Regions from separate parts of the Allobosea sp. NBC_00550 genome, predicted to be linked through region 3. Evidence: predicted binding sites of a transcription regulator. Region 3 holds the regulator's gene; each other region holds the start of a gene.
The links. The regulator LexA, encoded in region 3, represses DNA repair genes until DNA is damaged. The targets are predictions, from matches to a motif close to TGTTCNNNNTGTGTTCNG.

Region 1: the regulator LexA is predicted to act here: its motif matches at 6,325-6,342, upstream of NWE53_RS23825 (YifB family Mg chelatase-like AAA ATPase).
Region 2: the regulator LexA is predicted to act here: its motif matches at 2,227-2,244, upstream of NWE53_RS09815 (ATP-dependent helicase).
Region 4: the regulator LexA is predicted to act here: its motif matches at 2,155-2,172, upstream of NWE53_RS21290 (helicase-related protein).

The regions. Positions count from the first base shown of each region.
Region 1 covers NZ_CP102772.1:5,019,276-5,027,138, reverse strand. Annotated here, with positions in the region: gene queG (tRNA epoxyqueuosine(34) reductase QueG) at 1-613, shown strand, start outside; gene NWE53_RS23840 (SDR family oxidoreductase) at 610-1,476, shown strand; gene olsB (l-ornithine N(alpha)-acyltransferase) at 1,483-2,355, opposite strand; gene NWE53_RS23830 (ATP-binding protein) at 2,538-4,625, opposite strand; gene NWE53_RS23825 (YifB family Mg chelatase-like AAA ATPase) at 4,717-6,270, opposite strand; gene msrA (peptide-methionine (S)-S-oxide reductase MsrA) at 6,373-7,029, opposite strand; gene NWE53_RS23815 (hypothetical protein) at 7,113-7,433, opposite strand; tRNA gene NWE53_RS23810 (tRNA-Ser) at 7,621-7,710, shown strand.
Region 2 covers NZ_CP102772.1:2,053,771-2,061,633, forward strand. Annotated here, with positions in the region: gene msrB (peptide-methionine (R)-S-oxide reductase MsrB) at 1-408, shown strand, start outside; gene NWE53_RS09810 (acyl-CoA dehydrogenase family protein) at 497-2,143, opposite strand; gene NWE53_RS09815 (ATP-dependent helicase) at 2,259-4,649, shown strand; gene NWE53_RS09820 (hypothetical protein) at 4,686-5,306, opposite strand; gene NWE53_RS09825 (hypothetical protein) at 5,303-6,760, opposite strand; gene NWE53_RS09830 (GNAT family N-acetyltransferase) at 7,070-7,492, shown strand; gene NWE53_RS09835 (winged helix-turn-helix transcriptional regulator) at 7,497-7,863, opposite strand, start outside.
Region 3 covers NZ_CP102772.1:1,379,977-1,387,839, forward strand. Annotated here, with positions in the region: gene NWE53_RS06470 (aldo/keto reductase) at 1-839, shown strand, start outside; gene NWE53_RS06475 (anthranilate synthase component II) at 917-1,534, shown strand; gene trpD (anthranilate phosphoribosyltransferase) at 1,550-2,563, shown strand; gene trpC (indole-3-glycerol phosphate synthase TrpC) at 2,571-3,383, shown strand; gene moaC (cyclic pyranopterin monophosphate synthase MoaC) at 3,380-3,862, shown strand; gene NWE53_RS06495 (molybdopterin molybdotransferase MoeA) at 3,920-5,131, shown strand; gene lexA (transcriptional repressor LexA) at 5,213-5,929, shown strand; gene NWE53_RS06505 (ComEC/Rec2 family competence protein) at 5,923-7,863, opposite strand, start outside.
Region 4 covers NZ_CP102772.1:4,437,716-4,445,578, reverse strand. Annotated here, with positions in the region: gene NWE53_RS21290 (helicase-related protein) at 1-2,116, opposite strand, end outside; gene NWE53_RS21285 (MerR family transcriptional regulator) at 2,381-2,827, opposite strand; gene NWE53_RS21280 (KpsF/GutQ family sugar-phosphate isomerase) at 3,089-4,063, opposite strand; gene NWE53_RS21275 (outer membrane beta-barrel protein) at 4,219-5,745, shown strand; gene NWE53_RS21270 (M3 family oligoendopeptidase) at 5,843-7,684, opposite strand.

The DNA.
Region 1 (7,863 bases), 2.0 Mb from region 3:
GGAGTTGCCGGCCGACGCGGCAGAGCAGGACCATTGCGGCTCCTGCAGGCGCTGCCTCGACATCTGCCCGACCGATGCCTTCCCGGCGCCCTACCAGCTCGATGCGCGCCGCTGCATCGCCTATCTCACCATCGAACACGCGGGCCATATCGACGCGGATCTACGCGCCGGCATCGGCAACCGCGTCTTCGGCTGCGACGACTGCCTCGCCGTCTGTCCCTGGAACAAGTTCGCGCAGGCGGCGCAGGAGACGCGACTCGCCCTGAAGGAAGAGCTCGACGGGCTCGAGCTTGCGGCGCTCGCCCGCCTGGACGATGCGAGCTTCCGCACGCTCTTCGCGGGGACCCCGGTGAAGCGCACCGGCCGCGACCGCTTCCTGCGCAATGTCCTCATCGCGATCGGCAATAGCGGGCGGGCTGATCTGATCGACAGCGCCCTGCCCCATCTCGCCGAGCCCTCCCCGCTCGTCCGGGCCATGGCCGTATGGGCGCTGGGCCGGCTCGACCCGGAACGCGCCCGCCAGCACGCTGCCGCCGCGTTGCGCGACGAGAGCGATCCGCAGGTGCGCGCCGAATGGCACGCGCTCACGCCTGAAACGGAAGACGCCGCATGAACATCCTGATCCTCGGCCTCGGCTATTCGGCCGGCTTCTTCGCGCGCGCCGCGCTGGCGCGGGGATGGGAAGTCACCGGCACCGTCCGCTCGGCCGAGAAGGCGGCGGAGCTCAGCCGCGAGGGCATCCGAACACTGGTCTTCGGCGGCTTCGCCGTATCGTCGGCGCTGGGCAAGGCGGTGGCTGAGGCCGATGCGGTTCTGGTCTCCGTCCAGCCGGCCGAGGATGGCGACCCGGCGCTCGGGTCCTTGCGCGCCGCGCTCGCCGCGGCCCCGAACCTGCGCTGGATCGGCTATCTCTCCACGATCGGCGTCTATGGCGACCAGGGCGGCGCGTGGATCGACGAGGCCATGCCACCGGCTCCAACAAACGCCCGCACCCGCCAGCGCATCGCGATCGAGGACGCCTGGCTGGCGCTCGGGCGCGAGAGCGGCAAGCCGGTTCAGATCTTCCGCCTCTCCGGCATCTACGGGCCCGGCCGCAACGCCATCGCCAAGCTGCGCGAGGGCAAGGCGACGCGGCTGATCAAGCCCGGCCAGGTCTTCAACCGCATCCACGTCGACGATATCGCGGGGGTGCTGATGGCCTCGCTGGCGCAGCCGCGGGACGGCGCGATCTACAACGTCACCGATGACGAGCCGGGGCCGCCGCAGGATGTCATCACCTTCGCTGCGGAACTCACCGGGCTGGCGCCGCCGCCCGAAATCCCGTTCGAGCAGGCTGCACTTTCAGCGATGGCCGCGAGCTTCTACGGCGAGAGCAAGCGCGTCTCGAACGCATTGGTGAAGCGGGAACTAGGCTACGACTTCCGCTACCCGACCTATCGCGAGGCGCTTCGCACCATGGCCGCAGCCGGCGAATGAGGCCGCTCAGGCGGCGTGACGCGAAGTCTCGCCGCCATAGTACTCGGCATAGCGCTTGTCGATCGCGGAAACCGGCAGCACGACGAGCACGTCGGTGGTCCCGAACTGGCGGTCGATGACCGCGCCGGTGCCGAAACGCGCGCCAATCCGGAGATAGCCCTTGATCAACGGCGGAAGCTGCTTGAGCGCGAGCTTGGCGTCGATCATCTCCGGTGACAGGCGGTCCATGCCGACATAGTGCTCGGCGCGCGCGATCGCAGCCCAGTCGCCTTCCGAGCGGGCCTGATGGTGCAGGAAGCTCAGCGGCAACGCCAGCGCCTCGGGATCGGTGCCGTCGAAGGAGGCGCAGCCGAACATCGCATCGATGCGATGATGCTGGAGATAGGCCCAGATACCGGACCAGAGCAGCTCCACCGTCCGCTTGGTACGGTAGGGCTTCAGCACGCAGGAGCGGCCGAGTTCGAGGAAACGCTGGCCCCGATGGCGCGCCAGCATCGGCGCGAGATCGAACTCGCCCTGGGTGTAGAATCCGCCAAGCCGCTCGGCCGCACTCTGGCGCATCAGCCTGTAGGTGCCGACGACTTTGGGCTTGATGCCGCCGAAGCGACCGCGCGCGGCGTGGTCGATGACGAGGAGATGGTCGCAGGCCTTGTCGAAGCGATCGGCGTCGCGGCGGAACATGCGCGAGACGACATCGGGCTTGGCCGACATTTCCTGATAGAAGACACGGTAGCGCAGGCGCTGCGCCCGCCAGATCTCGCGGGGGCCGCGCGCCAGGCGCACTTCGAGCGAGCCGAGCCGGCCGAGCGTACCCGAAAGCGGCGGCGCCTCGCCCGGCTCTCCGCCGAAGCGGCGCCTCTTTCCGCCGGTGATCAGCATCAGCGGAGCGAATCGCGAGAACCGATTGCCGGCTGACAACCGTGAAGGCAGCGCGTTCTTGCTCTCAGAAACGTGCAGTGCCATCGCGCATCTCGTCCCTCAGCCGCGTTCGGCCTTGAGGTAGGCTTGCTCCGAGCATCTTACAACTTCGCGACAAAACTGCGTCGAAGCGATGACGGAGATCAAGCCGAGAGGCTACCGGCCAAGGGCTGGGACAATCTTTCCAGCCAGCGCAGCAGGGCGGCGCGCTCCAGCGGCTTGGCGAGGCAATCGTCCATGCCCGCGGCCAAGGTGGCTTCCCGATCGGCATCGGCGACATTGGCGGTCACCGCGACGAGCGGCAACGCGCCGGCTCGGCCAAGCCGGCGTTCGAGCGCTCGAATCGCGCGGGCGCAATCGAGACCGGTCATGACCGGCATGCGCACATCGAGCAGGGCGAGAGCGAGGGCCGGAGCCGTCCCGGCGAAGCTCGCCTCGACGCGCTGCAGCGCCTCGCGCCCGTCGCGGGCCCAGAAAGCGGTGCAGCCGAAGCGCTCGAGCGTCCTGACCACGAGCAGCGCGTTGATCTCGTTGTCCTCGGCAACGAGCACGGTGAGCCCGGCTCCGGGCAGCCGACTCGCGGCTGGGTGAGCGCTCGCGGCCTCAGTCCGCGCCGGCAAGGCGTGCGGAAAGCCGGCTCCAAGCCGTTCATAGAGCGAGCGAGCGCGCACGGGCTTGATCAGGAAGCCCGAGAACCCTGCCGCCTGCGGCGCCCCGAACTGCCGCCGTTCCAGGGGCGACAGCAGAATCAGGCAATCGCGAATTCCCGCTGCCTGAACGGCCGCCGCGAGATCCTTCGCTGGCGCATCTCCGAGCGCATGGTCGATCAGCACGGCCGTCGGCGGCGTCTCGCCGATCAGCTTCACGCGCGCAGCCTCGAAGGTCGTGGCGATCGAGACCACGGCCCCTGTCGCCCGGATCGTTTCCGCCAGGAAACGCACAGCAAAGGGAGCGGGCGAGACCAGCAGGACGTGCTGATGCGGCCAGTACGGGATGACGGGACGCGCAGCGTCCGCAGCGACCGCAAGCGGGAGCGTGAGGCGGAAGACCGCCCCCTCGCCCAGCCGGCTTTCGGCCCTGACCTCGCCCGCCATCAGGCCGACGAGGCGCCTGACGATGGCAAGGCCGAGGCCGGTTCCCGACTGCCTTATGCCGGAACCATGCTCCAGCTGCTCGAACTCGCCGAAGATGGCGTCGAGCCGGTCGGCGGGAATGCCGGGCCCGGTATCGGCGACGACGATCTCGATGCCTTCGCCCACTTGCCGAAGACTCAGGCCGACGCCACCCGCTTCCGTGAACTTCACCGCATTGCCGACCAGGTTGAGCAGAATCTGGCGCAGGCGGTCGCGGTCGCCAACGAGGCGCGTCGGCAGGTCGGGTGCAATATGGGCGGCGAGCTCGATGCCCTTTGCCTGCGCGCGCGGGGCCATGAGTTCCGCCACCGTCTCGACCAGCTGGACGACTTCGAAGGGCTCCTCGACCAGCTCGAGCTTGCCAGCCTCGACCTTGGCGAAATCGAGGATATCGTCGACCAAAGCGAGCAAGGCCTCGCCGGACGTCCGCAGCGCCTCGATATAAGTCGCCTGCTCGGGATCCGGGCCGGTATCCGAGAGGAGATCGGCCATGCCGAGAATGCCATTGAGCGGCGTGCGGAATTCATGGCTGACGGTGGCGAGGAAGCGCGATTTCGCCTCGCTCGCCGCCTCTGCCCGGGCGTGCGCATCGACGATCGCGTCCTCGCTTGCGATCCGGGCCGAGATATCGCGGCCTACACGCTGGATGAGCGTGCGACCGTCGCCTCCCGGAACCACCGTCTCGATCCAGGAGATCCAGCGTTCGCCCTCATAGGTCGCGAGGCATTCGTCGAAGCTGCGCGCGCCGCCGTCCAGCAACTGCACCGGCCGGTTGGCGAGCTGCGGCAGCTGCATCTTGCTGCCGACGAGATCGGTCTCGCTCGCACCGAACAACACCGCATAGGCGCGGTTGGCATAGACGATGCGGGCGCCATCGCGTCTGACGATGAGATCGCCCTGTGCCTCGATCAGGCTGCGGTAGCGCTCCTCGCTATCGGCGAGGCTCCAGAGCCGGTCGTTGAGATCCTCGGTATCGCGAACCAAACCGGCGACCTGCCAGCGCAGCCGCCCGCGCTGCAACAAAAGCCGCGCGACCAGCGCGCATAAAGCGAGCGCCGCACCTCCGAGGATGAGCCATGACCAGAGCGAAGAAGCCATGCTCTTCGATCTAGCGGCCTTCCCTTGAAAAATGCGCCCGGGAACGGCTTAGATTCGCTTGTCCGCCTTAGGCGTCGATTAACCCAACCGATCAAGCCGCCTGAACGAGCTGCTCCCCACGCGAGCGATAGGACAGCGCCTCCGCCAGATGCAGGCGCCCGACCTTGGCCTCGCCATCGAGATCGGCAAGCGTGCGGGCGACCTTGAGAACACGGTGATAGGCCCGCGCCGTCAGGCGCATCGCCTCGGCCGCATCGCGCAGCAAGGCGAGGCCGGCATTGTCGGGCCGCGCGATCTCCTCCAACACCGGCACGGGGCAGGCCGCGTTGGTGGTGACATGACCAAGGCCGCGCTGGGCCAGGCCCAGCGCCTCGAAGCGCGCGACCTGGAGCCGGCGCGCCGCCGCGACCCTTGCCGCCACCGTGGCCGAATCCTCCCCGGTCGCAGGCAGGATGAGATCGGCGGCCGTGACGGCGGGGAGGTCGATCGCGAGGTCGATCCGGTCGAGCAGCGGGCCGGACAGCCTGGCCTGATACTGTGCCATGCAGCGCTCGTTCGGCTGGCGCCGGCAGGCGAAGCCGGGCTCCGTCGCCTTGCCGCAGCGGCACGGATTCATCGCCGCCACCAGCTGGAAGCGCGCAGGATAGGAGGCGCGATGGTTGGCGCGGGAGATCAGGACATCGCCGGTCTCCATCGGCTGGCGCAGCGCGTCCAGAACCTGGGGCTGGAACTCCGGCAATTCGTCGAGGAAGAGCACGCCATGATGCGCCAGCGACACCTCTCCGGGCCTGGCATGCAGACCGCCGCCGACGAGCGCCGCCATCGAGGCCGAATGGTGCGGCGCCCGAAAGGGGCGGCGATCGGTGAGCGCTCCCTCGGCGAGATGGCCGGCAACCGAGAGCACCATCGAGACCTCGAGCAGCTCGCGCGGCGAAAGCGGCGGCAGGATCGAGGGCAGCCGGCTCGCCAGCATCGATTTACCGGCGCCGGGAGGACCGTTCATCACGAGGTTATGTCCGCCCGCCGCCGCGATCTCCAGCGCGCGGCGAGCACTCTCCTGTCCCTTGATATCGGCGAGATCGGGCAGGAGGCCGCCCTGGCGGGCGACGGCAGGTTCCGGCCGCGCCATCACCTGCGTGCCCTTGAAATGGTTGGCGAGCTGGATCAGCGAGCGCGGCGCGAGGATGTCGATATCGGCTGCTGCCCAGGCCGCTTCCGGGCCGGAGGCGAAGGGGCAGATCAACCCCTGCCCCCTGGAATAGGCCGCGATCGCCGCAGGCAGGACGCCCGCCACCGGCGTGATCGAGCCGTCGAGCGCGAGCTCCCCCAGCACGGTATAGCCGGCGAGCGCGTCGGGTGGGATGGCGCCGATCGCCGCCATCACGGCGAGCGCGATCGGCAGATCGTAATGGCTGCCTTCCTTGGGCAGGTCGGCCGGCGCCAGATTGACGGTGATGCGCTTGGCCGGCAGGGCAAGACCGGAGGCGATGAGCGCGGCGCGAACCCGCTCGCGGCTTTCGGCCACCGCCTTGTCGGGTAGCCCGACCAGGATGAAGGCGACACCGCCGGGCGAAACCTGCACCTGAACATCGACGGCGCGCGCCTCGATGCCCTCAAACGCCACCGTCGCGACCCGCGTCACCATTTCGGCCCAGCCCCGTTCCCCATGGGAACGCTAGCCGAGCTTCAACGACAACGCAAGAACATACCAAGAACCAGAGGAGGACTGCCTTTGCCCTCCCCTTGGTCAGGCCTCGACGCCGACCCCGATCTGGCAGGCGACGCCCGTGCCGCCCAGCCCGCAATAGCCGGCCGGGTTCTTGGCGAGATATTGCTGGTGATAGTCTTCGGCGAAGTAGAACGTCGGCGCCTCGCGTATCTCGGTCGTGATCGGGCCGTAGCCGCCCGCCTTGAGCGATGCCTGGTAGGCATCGCGCGACTGCTCGGCAGCGGCCTTCTGCTCGTCGCCATAGGTGTAGATCGCGGAGCGGTACTGGGTGCCGATATCGCCACCCTGGCGCATGCCCTGGGTCGGATCGTGATTCTCCCAGAATATCTTCAGGAGATCCTCGTAGGAGATTTTTTCCGGGTCGTAGACGACCAGAACGACCTCGGTATGGCCGGTCAGGCCGCTACAGGCCTCCTCATAGGTCGGATTCGGCGTGGAACCGCCGGCATAGCCCACGGCCGTGACCCAGATGCCCTCGCCGCTCTGCCAGAACTTGCGCTCGGCACCCCAGAAGCAGCCGAGCCCGAAGACCGCCTTGCGGGTGCCCTCCGGATAGGGGCCCGCCAGCGCGCGTCCATTGACGAAATGGGTTTCCGCGGTGGGGATGGCCGTAGGCCGGCCGGGCAGCGCCTCGGCAGCGGTGGGAATCTCGGTCTTCTTGCGCAAAGAGAACATGGGTTGCTCCGTCCATTCGAGCCTCGGCGCCTATGTAAGCCTCCCGCAGCCATTCGCACAGGGGCTTGCACGAACCGAAGCCTTCACCGACGCGTGACGATGCCGATCTGTGGCTCCGGCTGCCGCCCCAGCCACAGCAGCGCAAATCCGAGGAGAAGCGCCGCCAACGCGGTCGGCGCCCGCATCACGGAGAGCAGAATCGGATCCCAGAGCAAGGGGTGGATGTTGCGCTCGATGGCCGGCTGGATCAGCGCATAGCGCTCGTGGATGACCGCGGTCAGCGTCTCGCTGACGGCCGTGAACCGCAGGGCGGAGTTCGCGATCGAACGGGCCCCGTCGATCACCAGCACGACAAAGCCGGCAGCGATGCAGAGATACCCCACCAGCCGTAGAAGAAACCGCACCGTCCACTCCTCGTCGCACTTCAACACTCGCGCCAGCATGAACTCAACCGACCACCGCACCCTGCGTCCAGATGTGCCCATCCCGGCCCGGCAGCGCAACCGAGCGCCGACGATTTACCGGGATTGTGCAAAACGCAGCATCTCGGGCCTTGAAAGATGATGACGCCGCGGTCATAAGCAGCGCGCCGGACAGGTGGCCGAGTGGTTGAAGGCGCACGCCTGGAAAGTGTGTATACGGGAAACCGTATCGCGGGTTCGAATCCCGCCCTGTCCGCCATATACCTCTTCAGACTCATTCGGCATCGTTCGGAACTCATCGAAAGCCGCCTATTTCTATAGGCTCCGGGCTCGGTGGGCTTCCGTAATCATTCGGATCCGACCGTTTACTTTCGCCGCCGTTCGCCCACATTGAGATGGGACGCCAAATGGG
Region 2 (7,863 bases), 670 kb from region 3:
AAGGCGGACGAGACCTTCCCGTTCCAGCTGACCGATGCAGAGTGGCGCGCGCGGCTGACGCCGGAGCAGTACCAGATCCTGCGCGGCCATGGCACGGAGCGGGCCGGCTCCTGCGCGCTCAACTTCGAGAAGCGCGCCGGCACCTTCTCCTGCGCCGGCTGCGGCCAGAAGCTGTTCAAATCCGGCAAGAAGTTCGAGAGCGGTACGGGCTGGCCGAGCTTCGACCAGCCGCTGGAAGGCGCGGTCGAGACCAGCGAAGACCGCAAGTTCGGCATGGTCCGCACCGAAGTGCATTGCGCCAACTGCGGCGGCCATCTCGGCCACGTCTTCCCGGACGGCCCGCCGCCCACCGGCCTGCGCTACTGCATCAACGGCGTGGCGATGAACTTCGAGGCAGCGGAAGGCTGAATTAGCGCGTCATGGTCGGGCTTGACCCGACCATCTCATGACGGGAAAGCGACGAAGAGATGCCCGGGTCAAGCCCGGGCATGACGCCCTATGAACGGGGCACCGCCCTTCGCGCCAGCGCAGCCGCATCGACCGAAACCGGCAGATCGCCGAACTGCCCCGACCAGCCATCCCCCAGCCGCGTCGCGATGAAGGCATCCGCGACCTCCGCCGGCGCATGCCGCAACAGCAGCGAGCCCTGCAGCAGCAGCGCCAGCCTCTCCGTCAGCCGCCGCGCCTGCCCCTCGTTGCGCATCAGCTCCGGCAGATCGCCCTCCAGCCGCTTCAGCGCCGCGTCATAGCGCCGATCCGCTCCGGCAGCCGCCAGCAACTCCGCCCGCAGCACATCCACCGCCCCCTCCTCACGTGCCAGCGAGCGCAGCACGTCGAGGCAGATGACATTGCCCGAGCCTTCCCAGATCGCGTTGAGCGGCGCCTCGCGGTAAAGCCGCGCCATCGGGTTTTCCTCGATGAACCCGTTGCCGCCATGGCATTCCAGCGCCTCGGTGACGACGGCGGGCGCCCGCCGCGTGATCCAGTATTTCGCGATCGGCGCCCCGACCCGCGCCAGCAAACGCTCGCTGGCGGACTCCGCCTGCCGGTCCAGCGCCGCGAAGAGCCGGAAGGCGAGCCAGGCGGCGGCCTCGGCCTCGATGGCGATGTCGGCCAGCACGTTCTGCATAATCGGCTGGTCGATCAGCGCCTTCTGGAAGGCGCGCCGGTGCTGCGCATGATGCGCCGCCAGCGACACCGCCATCCGCATCAGGCCGGAGGAAGCCGCCGCGATGTCGAGCCGCGAATTATGGTTCATCGAGAGCCCGGTGCGGATGCCACGTCCCGGCTCGCCGATCAGGTGCCCGATGGCTCCCCGGAACTCGACCTCGGACGACGCATTCGAGCGATTGCCGACCTTGTCCTTGAGCCGCTGGATCGCGACGCCGTTGCGCGCTCCGTCAGGCAGCCATCCCGGCACAGCGAAGCAGGAGATGCCCTCCTTCGTTCGCGCCAGCGTCAGGAAGACGTCGGAATGCGGCACCGAGAAGAACCATTTCCGGCCATGCAGCGAGAATGTGCCGTCGCGATTATCCTCGGCCACCGTCTGTGTCTGGCGCAGATCCGAACCGCCTTGCGTCTCCGTCATCGCCGTGCCGACGGTGGCGCCCGTCTTGAGATGCGCCGGCCCCTGCCTCGGATCGTAACGGTTGGACGTAACGAGCGAACCCCACTGCTCCCAGAGTGCAGCATCCTGCTTCAGCACGGGCACAGCGGCATAGGTCATGCTGATCGGGCAGCAGATGCCGCTCTCCGCGCCATACCAGAGATATTGCAGGGCGGCCCTTGCCACCTGCGCGCCGGGTTCGGGCTGGTTCCAGGCCAGCGCATGCGTCTCCTGCCCGAGGGCGAGGCCCATCAGTTCATGCCAGGCGGGATGGAAGGCGATCTCGTCGATGCGGTTGCCGAAGCGGTCGAAGGCCCGAAGCTCCGGCGTATGGCGGTTGGCGAGATAGGCGAGCTCCTGCACGCGGCCGGAGCCGACCGTGCGCCCAGCCTCATGCAGCCGGGCGCTGGCCCAATCGGCACCGAAGGCCGCGACGATACGGGGCAGCACCGGATCGGCGGCGAAGGCATCGTAATCCGCCAGCACAGGCACCTGATTGGTGACCTCCCAGCGCCCGTCGCTGCCATGCTCGGCCATTGCTGCCACCTCCCTGTGGAACGGGATATAAAATGATCGCTCCGGCAGGGCGCAATCCTGACATCGACGCCCTATATTTGCCGGAGAACGAATCACGCACGAGCAGCTTAGACCCTTGTCCGATACCGACGCCTTTTCCGCTCCCTTGCCCCGCCCCGGCGGACTGGCCGCGCGCGCCGCGGCGCAGCCGGCGGCCGGCTATCTCGCGGGTCTGAACCCGGAGCAGCGCCAAGCTGTCGAGGCGACGGAAGGCCCGGTGCTCGTGCTCGCCGGCGCCGGCACCGGCAAGACCCGCGTGCTCACCACTCGCATCGGCCACCTGATCTCGACCAGCCGCGCCTACCCCTCGCAGATCCTCGCCGTCACCTTCACCAACAAGGCGGCGCGGGAGATGAAGGAGCGTGTCGCCCATCTCGTCGGCCCTGTAGCCGAGGGCATGCCCTGGCTCGGCACCTTCCACTCGATCTCGGCCAAGCTCCTGCGCCGCCACGCCGAGCTGCTCGACCTGCGCAGCGACTTCACCATCCTCGACACCGACGACCAGATCCGCCTGATGAAGCAGGTGATCCAGGCCGAGGGCATCGACGAGAAGCGCTGGCCCGGCCGCATGCTGGCGGGCTTCATCGACAGCTGGAAGAACCGCGGCCTTAGCCCCAAGGACGTCGCGCCCGGCGAGGCCGCCGTCTTCGCCAACGGCAAGGGCGGCAAGCTCTACGCCGCCTATCAGGAGCGACTGAAGGCGCTGAACGCCGTCGATTTCGGCGATCTCCTGCTGCACTGCCTGACGCTGTTTCGCGACTATCCGGACGTACTCCAGACCTATCACGACCGCTTCCGCTACATCCTCGTCGACGAGTACCAGGACACCAACACGGCGCAGTATCTCTGGCTGCGCCTGTTGGCGCAGGGCCGCCGCAACATCTGCTGCGTCGGCGACGACGACCAGTCGATCTATGGCTGGCGCGGCGCCGAGGTCGACAACATCCTGCGCTTCGAGCACGATTTTCCGGGCGCGACCGTGATCCGGCTGGAGCGCAACTACCGCTCGACCGGCCATATTCTCGCCACCGCCTCCAAGCTCATCGCCCGCAACGAGGGCCGCCTCGGCAAGACGCTGCGCACCGAGGATGCGCTCGGCGAGAAGGTCACCATCACCGGTGCCTGGGACAGCCAGGAGGAAGCCCGCCTGGTCTCCGACGAGATCGAGGCGATGCAGTCCAAGGGCCAGGATCTCGGCCAGGCCGCGGTGCTCGTCCGCATCTCCGCTCAGATGCGCGAGATCGAGGAGCGCTTCGTCCAGGCCGGCGTGCCCTATCGCGTGATCGGCGGCCCGCGCTTCTACGAGCGCGCCGAAATCCGCGATGCGCTGGCCTATCTGCGCTGCGTGGTATCGTCGACCGACGATCTCGCCTTCGAGCGCATCGTCAATGTCCCCAAGCGCGGCCTCGGCGACGCCACCGTCCAGCTCCTGCACAACCACGCTCGCGCCACCGGCTTCTCGCTGCTGCAGTCGGCCCGCGCCGCGGTCGAGAGCGACGAGCTGAAGCCCAAGGCCCGCACGGCGCTGCGCGAACTGGTCGAGGCCTTCGGCCGCTGGTCGGCCCGCGCCGAGCACATGCCGCAGGGCGAGCTAGCCGAACTGGTGCTGGAGGAGTCCGGCTACACCGAGATGTGGAAGAAGGACCGCTCGGCCGATGCCGCCGGGCGCCTCGAAAACCTCAAGGAGCTCGTGCGCTCGCTCGACGAGTTCCCGGACCTGCCGGCCTTCCTCGAGCACGTCTCGCTGGTGATGGATGTCGCCGACGGCGAATCCGGCGCCCGCGTCTCGATCATGACGCTGCACGCCGCCAAGGGGCTGGAGTTCGACACCGTCTTCCTGCCCGGCTGGGAGGAAGGGCTCTTCCCCAACCAGCGCGCGCTCGACGAGAGCGGCCGCGCCGGTCTGGAAGAGGAGCGCCGCCTCGCCCATGTCGGCCTGACCCGCGCCCGCAAGAAGCTGAAGCTCTATTTCGCCTCGAACCGGCGCATCCACGGCCTTTGGCAGACCAGCCTGCCCTCCCGCTTCATCGACGAACTGCCGGAGGAGCATGTCGAGGTCGAGCAGGCTCCGAACAGCTATAGCCAAGGCGGCTACGGCGCTTCGCGCTTCGACCGGATGGAGAGCTTCGGCTCCAGCTACAACACGCCGGGCTGGCAGCGCGCGCAGGAGAACCGGGCCAAGAACGGCGGCGGCAGCGGCTTCTCCGAGAGCGGCCGCGGTTTCGGCTCGGGCGGCTTCGGTTCAGGCTCAGGCTCAGGCTCGCGCCAGCGCGGCCCACTACTGATCGAGGGCGAGCTCACCGCCAAATCATCAGGCGAATCCGCCTATGGCGAGGGCGCCCGCGTCTTCCACGTCAAGTTCGGCCCCGGCTCCGTCGCCAGCGTCGACGGCAACAAGCTCACCGTCGATTTCGACAAGGCCGGGCGGAAGATGGTGCTGGATAGCTTCGTGCAGAAGGCCGGGTGATGGCGGCGACGCGCCACCTTGCAGTGGCACCCGTCGCTAGGGGCCAAGCCCGCTGATCGCTGTAAATCCTCGCAGGAACAGCTTGTCGCGGGTGGTCGACGCAGCTTCGGCCGGTTCCTTCACGTAGAAGTACGGGCCGTAGCTATATGAGATCGGCCCCCGATCGGCATAGCCGAACCTCAGCGCATAGATGTTTGCCGTCGGCGCGTCGGGGGAAAACTGCAGCACGACCGGCAAATAGCTGAAGCCGTTCTTGTCGGTGATGATGTCGCCATTGGTGATCGTATAGTGAGCGCTCGATCCCCCGATCTCCATCCCGTTGACGTCGACGACCGAAACCCGGATCTGCTTGTCCGGAATGCCGGTGTCGAGCCGGTCGAAAAAGACCGCCCGCGTCCATACGGAGACCGGCTCCAGCTTCCTGACGACGGCGATCTCGTGGAACTTCATGTCGATGCAGCATTTGTTGTTCACGCAAGGCGGCGGCAGCCCGACGCCGGACTGCACGAAAGCCTCGAGCTTGTCGGGGATGCGGCCAGCGCCGAAAATCCTGCATTGCTGGGGCGCGTCCGCACCGATCGCGAGGCTGCACGATAGCAGCCAGGCGATCGACGCAACGGCAAGTCCGGAGCCGGGCTTCCCGTGCGAAGCGGTCATTTGCTCAATGCCTTGACCGCGTCCTTGACCGAGCTTCCCCGCGCGACCAACCGCTCAAGCTGCTCGAAGAAGTCGTCCGAAAGACCGATGAAATACTCAGACGTCGGCGCCGTCTTGAGGATGCTGGCGCTATCCTTGCTGGAAAGGCCGCTGGCCGCAACCTTCATGGCGGAATCGCTGAGCGAGATCTTGCTGTAGAATTTGACCAGATCCTTCTTCTGTTTGTCCGACAGATTCGGATTGCTCATGACCTCGATCAGTTTGGCCTGCTTGAGCTCGTTTTCGCGGCTGGTCCACTCTTTGATGAACTTTGCCTTCTTCGCGGTTATGCAAGGCTCGGATACTTCAAGCTCCTTGAAGTATTGCTCTGTATTCACATCGCATTTGACCGCCAGCGTGAGCGAGACCGGCATATCGCGTTCGACGGTCGGGTTGAACGTGAAGGTCTGCTTCCATTCGATCTTGACCTTCAGGCTGGCGGAGCTGTAGGCGAGGTTCAGCGAGACCAGCCACGGTCCTTGCGCAGCCCCGCCATTGGCCGCAGCCTGCGGATTGGGTTGAAAGCGGAAGAACTCGTTGTCGGGGTCGTTGATCGATGTCAGCGCGTCCTTCGCGATCTGGAACAGCTGGGCGCCTTTTTCCTTCGCCTCCAGGTCTCCTTCCTTCAGATCGCAATCGATGAGCTTGCTGCGGAACAGATCCTGCTGGATCGACTGATAGTCGGCCGTCATGCCGAACCATCCGTACCCGCCCGAGCCGTTATAGCGCTGCCGCACCTCCTTCCAGACCTTCTGGAGATCCGCCTTGCAGCTGACGCTCCACGGAGCGCCCCTGAACTGCGAGGTAGCAACCAGGTTCACACCGAAGCTCGAATCCGGCGTGATGTCGGGCTGGTCGCGAATGCGTTGCGCCACATAGGACGCGAAAGTGTGGCTGTCGGGCGAACCCACGACGAAATTGAAGGACGAACCGAAGCGAAACGCGGGCGGAAAGACTGAATCACCGTTACCTTTGATGCCGAGCGAGGTGGCGGCGTAAACCGGCTCGATGCTCTTGGTCTTGCCATCGAGATTGGCGAGCTTCGGCGTGTCGACCTCGAAATCGCGTTTGATGGCAGCGCGGATCGCAGTTTCCTGATCGGGCGTGATCGTGACCGTGGCCAGACCCGAGATGGTTGCCCCGACGATCGGCACATACAGGCCGTACTCGGGATCCTTCTGCCTGAATGGCGCTCCGATGCCCCAGTATTTCACCGAGGGATCGGACAATGTCAGGCCGAGCACGAGCGGAATTCGCTCAGGATAGATATGAAATTGCTTCGGATCCGCCTCGTCCTGAAAGGCGACCACTCCGTTCGCCCGCGTCGAGGATTCGATCTTCGGCAGAGCAATCGCGGGAGCCGTCGCAAAAGCGACGAGACCTGCAGTGGCTGCCAGCGCAAAAGCTCTCATCATGTTGCCCCCTTTTCCAGAGCGACGATGATTACGAGCCCAATGTCAAAAATACAACTATAAGTTGCATGAACCTTTGTGATGCAACCCGGCACCGACATTTACGTCAGGCATCGCATAGACACGGAATCGACTTGTGCAACGATCCGGCCGGGGATCGCTGGCGACCGTCGGCTTGAACCGACACCGGAGGCATCCCGGCCGAGACCCGGCACGCCATCGCCCTGATCCCGGCTCCGGATGTATCGCTACAGCCAGCAGCGGAGTAGAAGCGGCGCCTAAGCTGCCGATTCTCTGAAGAAACAACCGACTATGACTCCCCAGATCGCGCTGACCGACGCCGAGGACGATGCTCTTCGCGACGTCCTCCATAACGGCCTGCGAAACTACAACGACGAAAAGATCGGCCGGAACGATCGCCAGACGCTGACGATCCGCGTCGATGATCCCGAGAGCGGCGAGCCGATCGGCGGGCTCATGGGCCGCAGCTCGCTCGGCCTGCTCTCCATCGATTTCTTCTATCTGCCGAAGAGCCTGCGCGGCTCGGGCGTCGGCAGCCGCATCCTCGCCATGGCGGAGGAGGAAGGCCGGCGGCGCGGCTGCAGCAAGGCCGTGCTCTACACCATCAGCTTCCAGGCGCCGGAGTTCTACAAGAAGCTGGGATGGCAGGTTTTCGGCGAGATCGCACCGAAGCCGCCCGGCGCGACCCGGGTCTACCTGACCAAGGACCTCTGAGCGCTCAAGCGCCGTTCTCCCGCTCGCGAAAGGCCTTCCGCGCCGCCGAGACCTGCGGGTAGTAGGTCTCCGCCCAGACCCAGACCCCGCAGAAGGCGGCGCTGAGCTCGCGGCCGAGCTCGGTCAGCGTGTAGTCGACATGCGGCGGGATCACCGGATGGACGGTGCGTACGACCAGCCCGTCGCGTTCCATCTCCCGCAGCGTCTTGGTCAGCATCTTCTGGCTGATGCCGCTGACACTACGCCCCACCTCGGTGAAGCGCAGCGTGCCCCGCTCCTCCAGCGCTTCCAGCACCAGCATCGTCCACTTGTCGGCGATCTGCGCGATCACCTGGCGCACCAGCGACTCCACGGCCGGGCTCACCGGCGGC
Region 3 (7,863 bases):
CTTCCGAGGAGGTGCTCGGCGAAGCGATCAAGGTACGCCGCGACAAGCTGCTGATCTCGACCAAGACGACCCTGCCGATGGGCGACGGCCCCAATGATGCCGGCTCCTCGCGCAGCCGCTTGATCAAGGCGACCGAGGACGCCCTGCGGCGGCTCGGCACCGATTATATCGACCTGCTGCAATTGCATGCCTTCGACGCCGGCACGCCGGTCGAGGAGGTGCTCTCGACGCTCGACACGCTCGTCCGCGCCGGAAAGCTGCGCCATGTCGGCGTTTCCAACTTCGCCGGCTGGGAACTGATGAAGTCCCTCGCCGCAGCCGAACGCCACGGCTGGCCGCGCTATGTCGCGCATCAGGTCTATTACTCGTTGGTCGGGCGCGACTACGAATGGGAGCTGATGCCGCTCGGCCGCGACCAGGGCGTCGGCGCGCTGGTCTGGAGCCCGCTCGGCTGGGGCCGCCTCACCGGCAAGATCCGGCGCGGCCAGCCGGTGCCTGCCGGAAGCCGCCTGCATGAGACCGCTGAGTTCGGCCCGCCGGTCGAGGACGAACAACTCTATGCCATCGTCGATGTGCTCGATGCCATCGCCGAGGAGACCGGCAGGAGCGTGCCGCAGGTCGCGATCAACTGGCTGCTGCAGCGCCCGACGGTCTCCTCCGTCATCATCGGCGCCCGCAACGAGCAGCAATTGCGCGACAATCTCGGAGCGGTCGGCTGGAACCTGACCGCCGAGCAGGTCGCGCGCCTCGATGCTGCAAGCGTGCGGACCGCGCCCTACCCGTATTTCCCCTATCGGCGGCAGGCCGGTTTCGCGCAGCTGAATCCGCCGGTGGTGTAACTCGCGCACCCCGCGCGAAACTTGACCAGCCGGCCCCCGAACGTGCATGACCTCAAGCCGAATTAACAGGTCATGCCATGCGCGTTCTGCTGATCGACAACTACGACAGCTTCACCTGGAACCTGGTCCACCTCATTGGCGGGCTGGGGGCGCAGGTCGACGTCTGGCGCAACGATGCGCTGTCGGTCGAGGATGCACTCAGTGGCGAGCATGACGCGATCGTGCTCTCGCCCGGCCCCTGCACGCCGAACGAGGCCGGCATCTGCCTCGACCTCGTCCGCGAAGGCGCGGGCGTGAAGCCGATCTTCGGCGTCTGCCTCGGCCTGCAGGCGATGGGCCAGGCCTTCGGTGGTGAGGTCGTGCGGGCGCCCCTGCCGATGCATGGCAAGGTCTCTCCGATCCGGCACAAGGCGCGCGGCCTGTTCCGAGGCATCAACGGGCCGCTGCAGGCGACGCGCTATCACTCTCTGGTCGTCGACCGTTCGACCTGCCCGCCGGTGTTCGACATCGAGGCCGAGACCGATGACGGCCTGATCATGGCGCTCTCTCATCGCGAGCTGCCAGTGCATGGCGTCCAGTTCCATCCGGAGAGCATCGCCTCCGAGCATGGCGCGACGATTCTACGGAATTTCCTCGACCTCGCTCAGCGATGGCGCAGCGAACATGACGCCGCCGCCCTGATCCCAACAGCCTGATTCCGCAGAGTTTCCATGGACGATTTCAAACCCTTCATCGCCAAGGTCGCGACCGGCGCGACGCTCTCGCGCGAGGAAGCGCGCGACGCCTTCGACACCATCCTCTCCGGCGAGGTCACCAACGCGCAGTCGGCCGCCTTCCTGATGGCGCTGCGTGTGCGCGGCGAGACCATCGACGAGATCGCCGGCGCAGTCGGTGCGATGCGCGGCAAGATGCTGCCGGTGAAGGCGCCGCCCGAGGCGATCGACATCGTCGGCACCGGCGGCGATTCCTCCGGCTCCTACAACGTCTCGACCCTGGCCTCGATCATCACCGCCGCCTGCGGCGTGCCCGTCGCCAAGCACGGCAACCGGGCGGCATCCTCGCGCTCCGGCGCGGCGGATGTGCTGACCGCGCTCGGTGTCAAGGTCGGGCTCGATCCGGCCGGCACCGAACGATGCATCCGCGAAGCCGGCGTCGGCTTCATGTTCGCGCCGACGCACCATGCCTCGATGCGCCATGTCGCGCCGGTGCGCACCGAGCTCGGCACGCGCACGATCTTCAACCTGCTCGGCCCGCTCTCCAACCCGGCCGGGGCGAAGCGCCAGCTGATTGGTGCTTTCTCCGAGACCTGGCTGGAGCCGATGGTCAAGGTGCTGGCCTCGTTCGGCTCGACCCGCGTCTGGGCCGTGCATGGCTCGGATGGGCTCGACGAGATCACCACCACCGGCCCGACCCGCGTCGTCTCGCTCGAGAACGGCAAGATCGAGAGCTTCCTGATCAATCCCGCGGATGTCGGTCTCGCGCCGGCCAAGCCGGAAGAGCTGCGCGGCGGCACGCCGGAGCAGAACGCCGCAGCGCTGAACGCCGTGCTCGCTGGCGAAAAGACCGGTTTCCGCGATATCGCCGCCTTCAACGCTGCTGCCGCGCTGCTCGTCGCAGGCAAGGCCACGGATCTGAAGGACGGCTTCGCCCAGGCGACGGCCGCGCTCGATTCCGGCAAGGCCAGGGCGACGCTCGCCGCCCTCGTCAAAATCTCGAACGCGTGAGGGCGGCATGACCGACATCCTCGCCAGGATCGAAGCCTATAAGCGCCAGGAGATCGCGGCGGCGAAGGCCGCCATGCCCCTCGCCGAGATCGAGCGGCACGCCCGCGCTGCCGGCAAGCCGCGCGGCTTCGCCGAGGCGCTGGCAGTGAAGGTCGCGGGCGGCACCCCTGCACTCATCGCCGAGATCAAGAAGGCCAGCCCGTCCAAGGGGCTGATCCGCGCCGATTTCGACCCGCCTTCGCTCGCCCGCGCTTATGCGGCCGGCGGCGCGGCCTGCCTCTCCGTGCTGACCGACGCACCCTCCTTCCATGGCCGGCCGGAATTCCTGACGCAGGCGCGCGAGGCCTCTGGCCTGCCGGCACTGCGCAAGGATTTCCTCTACGACACCTATCAGGTCTATGAGGCGCGGGCCTGGGGTGCCGACTGCATCCTGATCATCATGGCCGGCGTCGACGACGCCACCGCCAGGGCCTTGAACGAGACCGCGCGTGAGCTGAGCATGGACGTGCTCGTCGAAGTCCATGACGACGCCGAACTCGATCGTGCACTGAAGCTCGAAAGCCGGCTGCTCGGCATCAACAACCGCGACCTGCGCAGCTTCAACGTCGATCTCGCCGTGACCGAGCGGCTGGCGCCGCGCGTGCCCGCCGACCGTATCGTCATCAGCGAGAGTGGCATCTTCACCCATGCCGACGTCGCCCGGCTCAACACGATCGGCGTCAGCAGCTTCCTCGTCGGCGAAAGCCTGATGCGGCAGGCCGACGTCACGGCGGCAACGCGGGCGCTGCTGACCGGGCAGGCGCAAGAGAACGCGGCGTGAGCCGGCTCAGCCATCTCGACGCCCAGGGCCAGGCGCATATGGTCGATGTCGGCGGCAAGGCCGAGACGGCCCGCACGGCAATAGCCGAGGGCAGCATCGTGATGGCACCGGAGACGGTGGCGATCGTGCGCGATGGCAACGCCAAGAAGGGCGACGTGCTCGGCACGGCGCGGCTCGCCGGCATCATGGCGGCCAAGCGCACGCATGATCTGATCCCGCTCTGCCATCCGCTGCTGCTGAGCAAGATCGCGGTCGATCTCGATCTCGACGAGGCGCTTCCGGGTGTGCGCGTGCGCGCCGAGGTCAAGATGACCGGCCAGACCGGCGTCGAGATGGAGGCGCTGACCGCCGTCTCGGTCGCCTGCCTCACCGTCTACGACATGGTCAAGGCGGTCGACCGGGCGATGCGGATCGAGAATATCCGGCTCGTGCACAAATCCGGCGGCCAGTCCGGCGACTACGACGCGAAGGCTGGTTAGAGGAGTGAGCATGATGTCGCCCGAAAACCGGTTCCCACTTTTCGGCATTATGCTCTGATGGCGCTCACCCCGGTCCCCGTCGCGCGCAAGGCGTTGCTCGACAGCATTCCGGGGCCGACCGGAACCGAGACCCTGCCGCTCGCCCAATGCGCCTGGCGCGTGCTCGGCGGCGACGTGAGGGCGCTGCGCACCCAGCCCCCCTTCGCCAACTCGGCGATGGACGGCTACGCCGTACGCGGCGACGACATGGCGGAAGGCGTCAGCCTCGCCGTGATCGGCGAATCCGCCGCCGGCCGGGCTTTCGAGGGCGGCGTCGGGCCGGGCCAGGCGGTGCGGATATTCACTGGCGCACCGATGCCGGCCGGCGCCGACACCATCCTGATCCAGGAAGATGCCGACGGCGTCGACAGCCCCGCGATCCGGGTGCGCGTGCCGCCGACCAAGGGCAAGTTCCTGCGCGCCGCCGGGCTCGATTTCCATGAGGGCGATGTCCTGCTTGCAACCGGGCGCGTGCTCGACAGCGCCGCGCTCGGGCTCGCGGCGGCGATGGGGCATCCGGCGCTGCCGGTCCGGCGCAAGCCCCGCGTCGCGATCCTCGCCACCGGCGACGAATTGGTCGCTCCCGGCGAGCCCGTCGGGCGCGACCAGATCGTCGCCTCGAACTCGTTTTCACTGGCCGCGCTGGTCGAGAAGGCCGGCGGCGCTCCCCTCGATCTCGGTATCGCCCGCGACGATCATGCCGATCTCGCCGCCAAGATTGGACAGGCGAGCGCGGCCGATGCCGATGTGCTGATCACGCTCGGCGGCGCCTCCGTCGGCGCCCATGACCTCGTGCAGGAGGCTCTGACGCGGGCGGGCATGGAGCTCGGCTTCTGGAAGATCGCGATGCGGCCCGGCAAGCCGATGATGACCGGCCGGCTCGGCCGCATGGTCGTGGTCGGCCTGCCCGGCAATCCGGTCTCCTCGATCGTCTGCGGCCACCTTTTCGTGCTGCCGCTGATCGAGGCTTTGCTCGGCATGGCCGATGCGGATCGGGACCGGAGCATCCCGGCCGTCCTGGGACGCGACATGCCGGGGAATGACGAGCGCGAGGATTATCTGCGTTCCGAGCTGGCGTTGACCCCGGAGGGATGGGTGGCGACGCCTTTCGGCCGGCAGGATTCCTCGATGCTCGGCACGCTGGCGCGAGCCCAGGCGCTGACGATCCGCCCCGCCTTCGCCGACGCGGCCAAAACGGGCGATCCCTGCCGGATCCTACCGCTGCGGTAGGCCGCTTGCGGAACACAAGCAGAACGCGTATGGTGTTCGTGCTTTGTTTCGAATCTGCGCTTTGAAGGGCTGGCGGCAACCATGCTGACACGCAAGCAACACGAACTCCTGCGCTTCATCCAGGAACGCTTGCGCGAGAGCGGGGTGCCGCCCTCCTTCGACGAGATGAAGGACGCGCTCGATTTGCGCTCGAAATCCGGCATCCACCGGTTGATCATGGCGTTGGAGGAGCGCGGCTTCATCCGCCGCCTGCCCAACCGGGCGCGCGCGCTCGAAGTCATCAAGATGCCCGATGGTCTCGGCGCTCCGCAGCAGCGCCCCCGCTTCAGCCCGGCCATCGTCCAGGGCGGTCTCGGATCGCAGCCCAGCCTCGGCAAGCCACGCCCGGGTTCCGGAGCCGATGAGGACAGCCGTTCCTCCATCGCGATTCCGGTCATGGGGCGCATCGCCGCCGGCACGCCCATCTCGGCGATCCAGAGCCGCAGCCACACCGTCTCGCTGCCGCCCGACATGCTCGGCTCCGGCGAGCATTACGCGCTCGAAGTGCGTGGCGATTCGATGGTCGAGGCCGGCATTCTCGACGGCGACACGGTCGTCATCCGCAGGCAGGACACGGCCAATACCGGCGATATCGTGGTGGCGCTGATCGACGACGAGGAGGCCACCCTCAAGCGGCTGCGCAAGCGCGGCTCCTCGATCGCGCTCGAAGCGGCGAACCCGGCCTACGAGACCCGCGTGCTCGGGCCGGATCGGGTCAAGATCCAGGGCCGTCTCGTCAATCTGATGCGGCGCTACTGAAGCCGTTCGATGTCGGCGTCGCTGTCGACGGACACCGATGCCGGGTTGGTGGGCGGCTGATTGTTGGCCCGCGGCGCGGGTGGCGTCGCCTGCGGCTGCTCGCGGCGGCGGCTCCAGGGACGGTCTGCGGCGCCCTGCTCCGAGACATGGCTGCTCCAGCCTGTCGCTGTTCGATAGAGCGAGGTCGCCCCGTCGCGGCTCAGCGCGCCACGGCTGATCAACCTCGCCTTGCAGGCGCCGCTCCAGGAAATCGCGGTGACGACGAGGTCGGCGCGGAGGCAGTCCTCGATGATTGCGAGCCGATCGCGCGTGTAAGACACGGTGCGCTGATCGGCCGTGCGGCCGATGCAGCCCAGGCTGTCGCAAACGATGCCGGCCCGCAGCGTCGGATCATCCGGCGAGCGGCTGTCACCATCGGACGAGAGCCATTGTTGCAGGACAAAGCGGCTGGGCCTTCCGGCGATGGCGAGCCGGCCATCGGCTCCGCGCAGCGCTAGACCCGAGCCGTCGCGTTCGATCAGGATCTCCGGCCGCTCGGGCTTGCCGGCGACGGCGACGCCGAACATGAGCGGGATGGCCGCCAGCCAGCGCCAGGCCGTTGTCCAGAGCGTCAGCCAGAGCAATGTCAGCACGAAGCAGACGAGCACGGCGGGACCGAAGGCCGCGATCATCACCGTTGAATGGTCGATGGCCGCGACCCAGTGCGCCACCTTCAGCACGACATCCGAGGCGAGCCCCATCAGCGCCCAGGCCGGCCAATCCAGCCCGAAGGGATAGGCCAAAACGCCGAAGACCGCCGCCGGCATGACGAAGAGCGAGACGAAGGGCAGCGCCATGGCATTGCCGAGCAGCCCCAAAGGATTGAAGGTCTGGAAGTGATAGGCGCCGAAGGGTGCGGTCGCCGCCGTGGCGAGCAAGGTGGTGACGACGATGCCGAGCGCTGCGGTCCAGAGCGGGCCGACAGGCCAAGGCAGAACTGGCGGAGGCCGGGCGCGGTCCCGCCGCTCCCAACGTTCGGCGAACGCGATCAGTGCCGCGACCGCGCCGAAGGACATCTGGAAGCTCGGCCCGAGCAGGGCCTCGGGCTCGCGCAGCTGCACGATCATCGCAGCGAGCGCGAGGTTGCGCATGCTCAACGCCGCGCGGTCGACCAGGATGGCACCCAGCATCACCAGCGTCATGATCAGCGAACGCTCGGTCGCGACGTCGCTGCCCGAGAAGATGCAGTAGGCGGTTGCACCGAGCATGGCGGCCACGGCGGCGAGCTTCTTGACCGGCCAACGCAATGCGATCGTCTGCGAGATCGCCAGCAGGGCTCGCACCAGCCAGAAGATCGTGCCGGCAGCGAGCACCATGTGGAGCCCCGAGATCGAGACGATATGGTAGATACCGGCGGCGCGCAGGTCGTTGTTGGTCGCCTCGGTGATCAGCCCGCGCTTGCCCGTGACGAGCGCGGCCGCCACCGCGCCGCCCTGCCCGCCGCCGGCCTCGGCGATGCGCCGGGTCAGGGCGTTGCGGGCCTTGTCGATCGCCACATCGATCGCCAGACGCGTCGGCATCGGATAGGGCGGCGGCGCCAAAGCGAGCTTGCCGGATATGCTGCCGACAGCTCCGATTCCCTTGAAGAAGGCATCGCGGCCGAAATCATAGCCGCCCGCCCGCGCCGGCCCCGGCGGAGGCAGCAGCCGGGCGGTCGCGACGATATGGTCCCCGGGCGCGACGGAGCCGGCGCGGATGTTGACGCGCACCCGCTTCGGGCGCTCGCCCTCCGGCACCCCCGCGAGATCGGTCACCAGCACGACGATGCGGGCACCGTTGTCCCTTGCCTCCACCGTTTCGACATAGCCTGTCAGCTTGCCGATCCGCGGCCGCTCCAGCATCGGTGCTGATATGTCGGCGGTACGCCAGACCCCCGCCGCAAAGCCGGCAAAAGC
Region 4 (7,863 bases), 2.6 Mb from region 3:
AGAGCTGGGCGGCGAGCGCGCGGGGCGCCGGCTTCAGCAGCGCCGGCATGTAGATGTGGAAAGCGCCGAAGCGGATGCCGAGCTGGCGCAGCGCGGCGCGGCCCTCCTGGTCGAGCGCCTTCATCTCCTCGCCGACCTTGGCGCGTTCGAGCACGCCCAGCGCCTCGGCGGCCTGATAGGCGATGCCGCGCGCGATCCCGGTAGCGTTTTCCGCCGCTTCCAGAATCTGCAGCGCGCCGAGAAGGCGGGTGACATGATTCTTCAGCCAGAGATTGAGGCGGGCCTCGATCTGCTCGCGCGCCGCACCGCTCAGATGCTCCTCGACGAGCAGGCGCAGGCGCGGCTCGAGAACCTTCTCGCCGGCCGTCAGGCGCGCCACCGGCTCGCCGACCCAGCGCACCAGCCCGTCATGCGACAGCACGAAGGCATCGTCGCCCGCCAGCACGACGCGCGCCGCCCGGGCTTCGATCTCGGCGCCAAGCGCCTTCATCGCCGCCAGGTTCAGGGCCTTGACCTCGGCCCCTCCAGCCTTCGGGTCCGCCGTGAAGCGAAAACCCTGCAGCATTCCAACGTGCTGGCCCTCGACGAGCACATCGCCCGTCGCAGTGACCTCAGCCTCCAACATCGCATTCTCCCGCAAGCGGCGCATCAACACGCTGGTGCGCCGATCGACAAATCGGCTGGCGAGACGCTCATGCAGAGCATCCGACAGCTTGTCCTCTACAAGACGCGCCATGCCCTGCCAATGCTCAGGATCGGGCAACCAGTCCGGACGGTTTGCAACAAAGGTCCAAGTCCGGACCTGCGCGATGCGCGCCGAGAGCGTGTCGATCTCGCCATCGGTGCGGTCGAGGGAGGCCAATTGCGCCGCATACCAGTCGGCATCGAGCCGGCCATGACGCATCAGCCGGAGATACAGCGTGGTCGCCAGATCGGCGTGCTGCATAGGCGAGATCTTGCGGTAATCGGGCAGGCTGCAGACCTCCCAGAGCCGTTCGACCGCCGCACGCCCTTGCGCCAACGCCGCGACGTCCGGGTCCTTCGCCAGGATTTCCAGCGTCGTCATGTCCTCGGCGATCAGCGCCCGCGTCAGTCCAAGCTCGGAGGGCTGGATATTCAGGGTGTCGAGCAAACCGGCGATCGAGCGCAGGTCGAGATCGGAATTGCGCCACTGCATCTGCCGGATCGGCTCGAAACGGTGATTCTCGATCGCCTCGACCAGTTCGGCATCGAAAGGCGGGCAACGCCCGCTGGTGCCGAAGGTGCCGTCGCGCAGATGCCGCCCGGCGCGCCCGGCGATCTGGCCGAACTCGGCCGGGTTTAGCTTGCGGAAATGATGGCCGTCGAATTTCTTGTCGGCCGCGAAGGCGATATGGTTGACGTCGAGGTTGAGCCCCATGCCGATCGCATCGGTCGCGACGAGATAATCGACGTCGCCGGACTGGTATATCTCGACCTGCGCGTTGCGGGTGCGCGGGCTGAGCGCGCCGAGCACCACGGCCGCCCCGCCCTTCTGCCGGCGAATCAATTCGGCGATGGCGTAGACCTCCTCCACCGAGAAGGCGACGATGGCCGAGCGCGGCGGCAGCCGCGTGATCTTGCGGTCGCCCGCGAAGGTCAGGTTCGAGAGGCGCGGGCGCGACACCACATTGACGCCGGGGATCAGCTGCTCGACCAGCGGGCGCATGGTGCCGGCGCCGATCAGCATGGTCTCGGCCCGGCCGCGCCGGTTGAGCAGCCGGTCGGTGAAGACATGGCCGCGGTCGAGATCGGAGGCGAGCTGGATCTCGTCGATCGCGACGAAATCGACCGCGAGGTCGCGCGGCATTGCCTCGACCGTGCAGACCCAGAAGCGCGGCCGCTCCGGCTTGATCTTCTCCTCGCCGGTGACGAGCGCGACCGCATCGGGGCCGACCTTCTCGACGGTGCGCTGGTAGACCTCGCGCGCCAGCAGGCGCAGCGGCAGGCCGATCATCCCCGTCGGATGGGCGACCATGCGCTCGATGGCGAGATGGGTCTTGCCGGTATTGGTGGGGCCCAGCACCGCCGTGACGCCATGGGCGCGGGCAGCGGGCGGCAGCGAACGGAAAGGAAGCAAGGCGATGGAGCCGATCATCTCGCCCGCCCATGCGGGCGGGAGCGTGAACTTGAATCAGGAACGAGTCCGGAACGAAGCGGGGCCGAATCGGTGACTCCGGCAGAATCGGGATTTGTTCCCCTTTCGGGGCCACACTCCCTTCGGCATGGGCCATGGCCGCATCGCGCGCCCTCCCGCAAAGTGATCGTGGAGGCGGCGCAGAGGCCGCCCTTCAGGTTTTCTATTTAAGCCTTTCGGGCGGGGAAACGAGAGGCAATGCGGTTTTCCGGCCTGCCGGCCAGCTCAATGGCGGGCGTGCTTGCATTGGCCATGATCGGCCAGGGCCTCGATGATGGCGCAGTCGCAGGCTGCGACGCCGCCCGAGCAGGTGGTCGCGATCCGCTCCAATTCCTTCTCCAGCGAGCGCAGCCGCGCGATCTTGTCGCGAACTTCATCGAGATGAGCGACCGAAATCGCATGCGCCTCGTCGCAGGCGATGCCGGGGGTATCGGAGAGCCGGAGCAGCGTGCGGATGTTCTCGACCGCGAAGCCGAGATCGCGCGCATGCTTGATGAAGGCGAGCCGCTCGGCATGGCGACGGCCATAGCGGCGTTGATTGCCTTCGGAACGCTCCGGCGGCGGCAGCAGCCCGACCTGCTCGTAATAGCGGATCGTCTCGACCTTGACGCCGGTACGCTCCGCCAGCGCGCCGATCGGCATCACGCGTTCGAGCCTGTCCGTCGCGGTCATGACATCATCTCCGAAGCTGTAGTGTCTAGAGCTTTAGATAGACCGCAGCACTCCGAAGACAAGAGCCTGTCATGTTGAACGGAACCGCGTCGTCATTCCGGGGCGGCCCGCACGGCCGAGCCCGGAACCCATGAACACGACATTTCAGAAAAAGCCGGGAGCGGCGGCCGATGCGCCTATCCGGCGATCACCGTGTTCATGGGTTCCGGGCTCAAGCGCTACGCGCTTGCCCCGGAATGACGGCGTGGTTCCGTTGCGCGATCAAGCCACACCCATCGCCAGCAGATCGTGGACATGGACGAGGCCGACCGGCCGCTCCTGCTCGTCAACCACGATCAGCGCCGTGATCCGCACCCGGTTGACCAGCTCCAGCGCCTCGACCGCGAGCGTATCGAGCCCGATGCGGCGCGGATCGGCAGTCATGATGTCGCGTGCCCTGAGCGATCCGCCGCCGCCCATCGTCGCCTTGCGGCGCAGGTCGCCATCGGTGACGACGCCGGCGAGCTTGCCATCCAGGTCCATGACGATGGCGCAGCCGAAGCTCTTCTCCGAGATCATCGCGATCACGTCGGGCAGCAGCGTGTCGAGCCCGATCAGCGGCAGATCGGCGCCGCGATGCATGATGCTCTCGACCGTCTTGAGCTGTGCGCCGAGCTTGCCGCCGGGGTGATAGACGAAGAAATCCTGCGGCGAGAAGCCGCGCGCCTCCAGCAGTGCCACGGCCAAGGCATCGCCGAGCGCGATCTGCATCGTCGTCGAGGTGGTGGGTGCCAGGCCGTTCGGGCAGGCCTCCGTCGCCTTGGGCAGGATCAGCGCGACATCGGCCTCCTTGCCGAGCGTGCTCTCGGGGTTCGAGGTGAAGGCGATCAGCCCGACGCGGAAGCGGCGGGTATAGCCGACAAGCGCCGCCAGCTCCGCGGTTTCGCCCGACCAGGACAGCGCGATCACCACGTCTTCCGGCCTGACCATGCCGAGATCGCCATGGCTCGCCTCGGCCGGGTGAACGAAATGGGCGGGCGTGCCGGTCGAGGCCAGCGTCGCGGCGAGCTTGCGCCCGACATGGCCGGACTTGCCCATGCCTGAGACGATCACGCGGCCGCTCGCGGCGCGGATCAGCGCGACGGCGTCAGTGAAGGGCTGGCCCAGCCCGTCGGCGAGCGCGGCATGGAGAGTGTCGAGCCCGGCCCGTTCCGTGGCGATGGTGCGGAGGGCGGAAGCGCGGATGTCATCGGTCATGGCGCGCGCTCTAGCACGAGCTCCCTCGGCATTTCCACCGTTGCCGGGGGCACGATGCCTGCGTTGACGGCTCCTTAACCCTGTTCGTTCTAACTCCGTTAACCATGCGCGTCCTCCGGGGCGCGTCAGCTGTTGCCTGGAGCCTTGCGAACCCCGTGTCCGGCCGCACGAAGATCCTGCTTCTGTCCGGCACCGCCCTGGCCGGGCTCGCGCTCGGCTGGACGATGGCCGTGGCGCAGCAGGCGCGCGCGCTCAGGACGGGCACGCCGACCTATATCGCGCAGCAGCCAGCCCCGCCGGCGGCACCGCTCGCACCGGCGACCGGCGATCCCGAGGCCATTCGCGACCCGGCGGGCCTGATTCAGAACCAGAGCACGACCGTCTCGGCGCGCCAGCCTTCCCGCGCCAGCCAGCCCATCCAGGCGCCGGCGCTGCGCGGCGTCACGCAACGCCAGTTCCGCGCGCCGCCGCCCACCGTTGCCGCGCTGCCGCCGCCTGCTCCGCCGCCGCCCCCGCCACGCCGCCGCAGCGCAGCGGAAGAGGATCCTTACGCCGCGCTGGGGCTGCGCCTCGGCTCGGTGACGCTGCGGCCCGGCATCACCAACTCGGTCGGCTACGACACCAACCCGCAGCGCAGCTCCACGCCCGGCGTGAAGGGCTCGCCCTTCGCCCGCTACGAGGCCGATCTCGACATCCAGTCCGACTGGAACGCGCACGAGCTCAAGGGGAAGCTGCGCGGCAGCTATCTGCAGTTCTTCAGGGACGGCGAGGCCTCGCGCCCGGATGGCGAAGGCAATCTCGACCTGCGGCTCGACGCCACCCGCGACACCCGCATCCTGCTCGAATCGCGCTTCCGGCTCGATACGCAGCGCCCCGGCTCGCCCGATCTGACCGCCGCCGTGCAGGGCCGCCCGCTGATCTGGCAATATGGCGGCTCGGCCGGCGTCACCCACGATATCAACCGTCTGCAGCTGACCTTGCGCGGCTCGGTCGACCGCAGCGACTATGAGGATGCACGCCTCACCAGCGGTGCGATCCTCTCGCAGAAGGACCGCAACCAGACGCAGTACGGCCTGCGCCTGCGCGCCGCCTACGAGGTGACACCGGGCTTCAAGCCCTTCGTGCAGGGCGAGATCGACCAGCGGGAATTCGACGAGAAGGTCGATTCGAGCGGCTATATGCGCTCCTCGAACGGCGTGACCGGGCGCATCGGCTCGAGCTTCGAGATCAGCCGCCAGCTCACCGGCGAGATCTCCGGCGGCTATCAGGATCGCAAATACGAAGATGCCCGGCTGAAGAACCTGCGCGGCTTCATCGGCGATGCCGCGGTGCTGTGGCAGCCGACACCGCTCACGACAGTGACGCTGCGCGGCGGCGGCGAGCTGGGCGACACCACCATCGCCGGCTCCTCGGGCACCACGGTGCGGCGGGGGACGCTCGAAATCGCCCATGCGCTGCGGCGCAACCTGGTCGTCACCGGCTTCACTAATTTCAGCCGCACCGACTATGAAGGCCAGGGCCTGCGCGAGGACTTCATGAATGTCGGGGCACGCATCGAGTACAAGCTGACCCGCACCTTCTCGATCCGCGCCAGCTTCACCCATGAGCGCCTGAACTCGACAGCGATCGGCGCGGACTACACGGCGAATGTCTCGCAGGTCGGGCTCAGGGTTCAGTTCTAGTCAGGCCGTCATTCTCGGGCTTGACCCGAGAATCTCATGGCCAGAAGACACTGGTTTCCGAGATGGTCGGGTCAAGCCCGACCATGACGTCTCCCGGTCACTCCATCCCTTCCAGCTCGATGATCATGCCTTCGATCATCTTGAGGCCGATCTGCCAGAAACCGGGATCGCGCGCGTCCAGCCCGAAGGGGGCAAGCAGCTCGGAATGGTGCTTGGTGCCACCGGCCGAGAGCAGCGCGAAATAGCGCTCCTGGAAGCCGTCAGCGGCGTTCTGATAGACGCCGTAGAGCGAGTTCACCAGGCAATCCCCGAAGGCGTAGGCATAGACGTAGAACGGCGAATGAATGAAGTGCGGGATGTAGCACCAATACGGCTCGTAGCCCGCCGATAGGCGGATCGCCGGGCCCAGGCTCTCGGCCTGCACGCTCATCCAGATCTCGCACAGCGCTTCCGGCGTCAGCTCACCCTCGCGGCGGGCCTGATGGACCTTGCGCTCGAACGAGTAGAACGCGATCTGCCGCACGACCGTGTTGATCATGTCCTCGACCTTGGCGGCCAGCATCGCCTTGCGCTGCTTGCGGTCGGAGGTCGTGTCGAGCAGCCGGCGGAAGGTCAGCATCTCGCCGAAAACACTCGCCGTTTCGGCCAGGGTCAACGGCGTCGGCGCCATCAGCGCGCCGTTCGGCGCCGCCAGCACCTGATGCACGCCATGGCCGAGCTCATGGGCCAGCGTCATCACGTCGCGCGGCTTGCCCTGGTAGTTCAGCAGCACATAGGGATGCACGGACGGCACGGTCGGATGCGCGAAGGCTCCCGGCGCCTTGCCGGGGCGCGGCGGCGCGTCGATCCAGCGCTCGTCGAAGAAGCGCTGGGCGATGGCAGCCATCTTCGGCGAGAAGGCGCCATAAGCCGAGAGCACGGTCTCGCGCGCCTCCGCCCAGGGAATTATGCGTTGCTCGACCTGCGGCAGCGGCGCGTTGCGGTCCCAGAAATCCAGCGCGTCGCGGCCGAACCACTTGGCCTTCAGCCGGTAATAGCGATGCGACAGGCGCGGATAGGCCTCGCGCACCGCCGCGACCAGCGCATCCACGACCTCACGCTCGACTCTATTGGCGAGGTGGCGGGAATCCGCGACGTCGTCGAACTTGCGCCAGCGATCGGAAATCTCCTTGTCCTTGGCGAGCGTGTTGGTGATCAGCGCGAAGGTGCGCAGCTCCTTGCGGAACACTGTGCTCAGCGCCTCGGCCGCGGCACGGCGAACCTCGCCATCGCTGTCCTGCAGCTTGTTCAGCGTCAGTTCCAGCGTCAGCTCCTCGTCGCCGACCATGAAGCGCAGCGAGGCGATCGTCTCGTCGAAGAGCCGGTTCCAGGCGGCGGCGCCGGTCATCGATTTTTCGTGGAAGAGCGCCTCGATCTGGTCTTCGAGCTGATGCGGCTTGTCCTTGGCGAGATCGTCGAGCCAGGGCTTCCAGTGCGAGAGCGGGGCTTCCGCAGACACCTTCGCCATCACCTCCGGGGCGATGCGGTTGAGCTCCAGCTCGAAGAACAGCAATTCGGTGATCGCCGCGTTCACCTTGTCCTGCGTGTCGCCGTAGAACTTGGCGCGCTGCGGATCGGTCGTGTCGCCGGAATAGACGAGCCCGGCATAGGCGCCGATGCGGCCGAGCAGATCACTCAGGCCCTCATAGCTCCTGACCGCTTCGGCCAGCCTTTCGCTGGCGTCGGACTGATCGGCGATCTCGGCGAGCTTGCCGCGATAGCGTTCGGCCAGCGCCTGCGCCTCGGAGAGCGCCCGATCGAGGTCGCTCCTGAGCTGAGGCGAATCGACGCCGGGGTAGAGATGGCTCAGATCCCATTCCGGCAGATCGCCGGAAGCCCCGGCCGGCCTGGCCGCGCCCGCCACAGCGCGGGAACGCCGGATCGTCTCATGAAAACGCATTCGCTCGACACCTCGCCGCACTGACATGGATCTTCAATAGGCCGGCTCCGGCCCGGGGATCAACGCGGGATATGCCCGGGGCGCGCCGCCTTAAACCCGGCTTAACCCTTCTGGCCGACGATGCCCCAGAACGGAACAGACGATTCCGTCGGCACAAAGCATTTCTTACATATTGCATC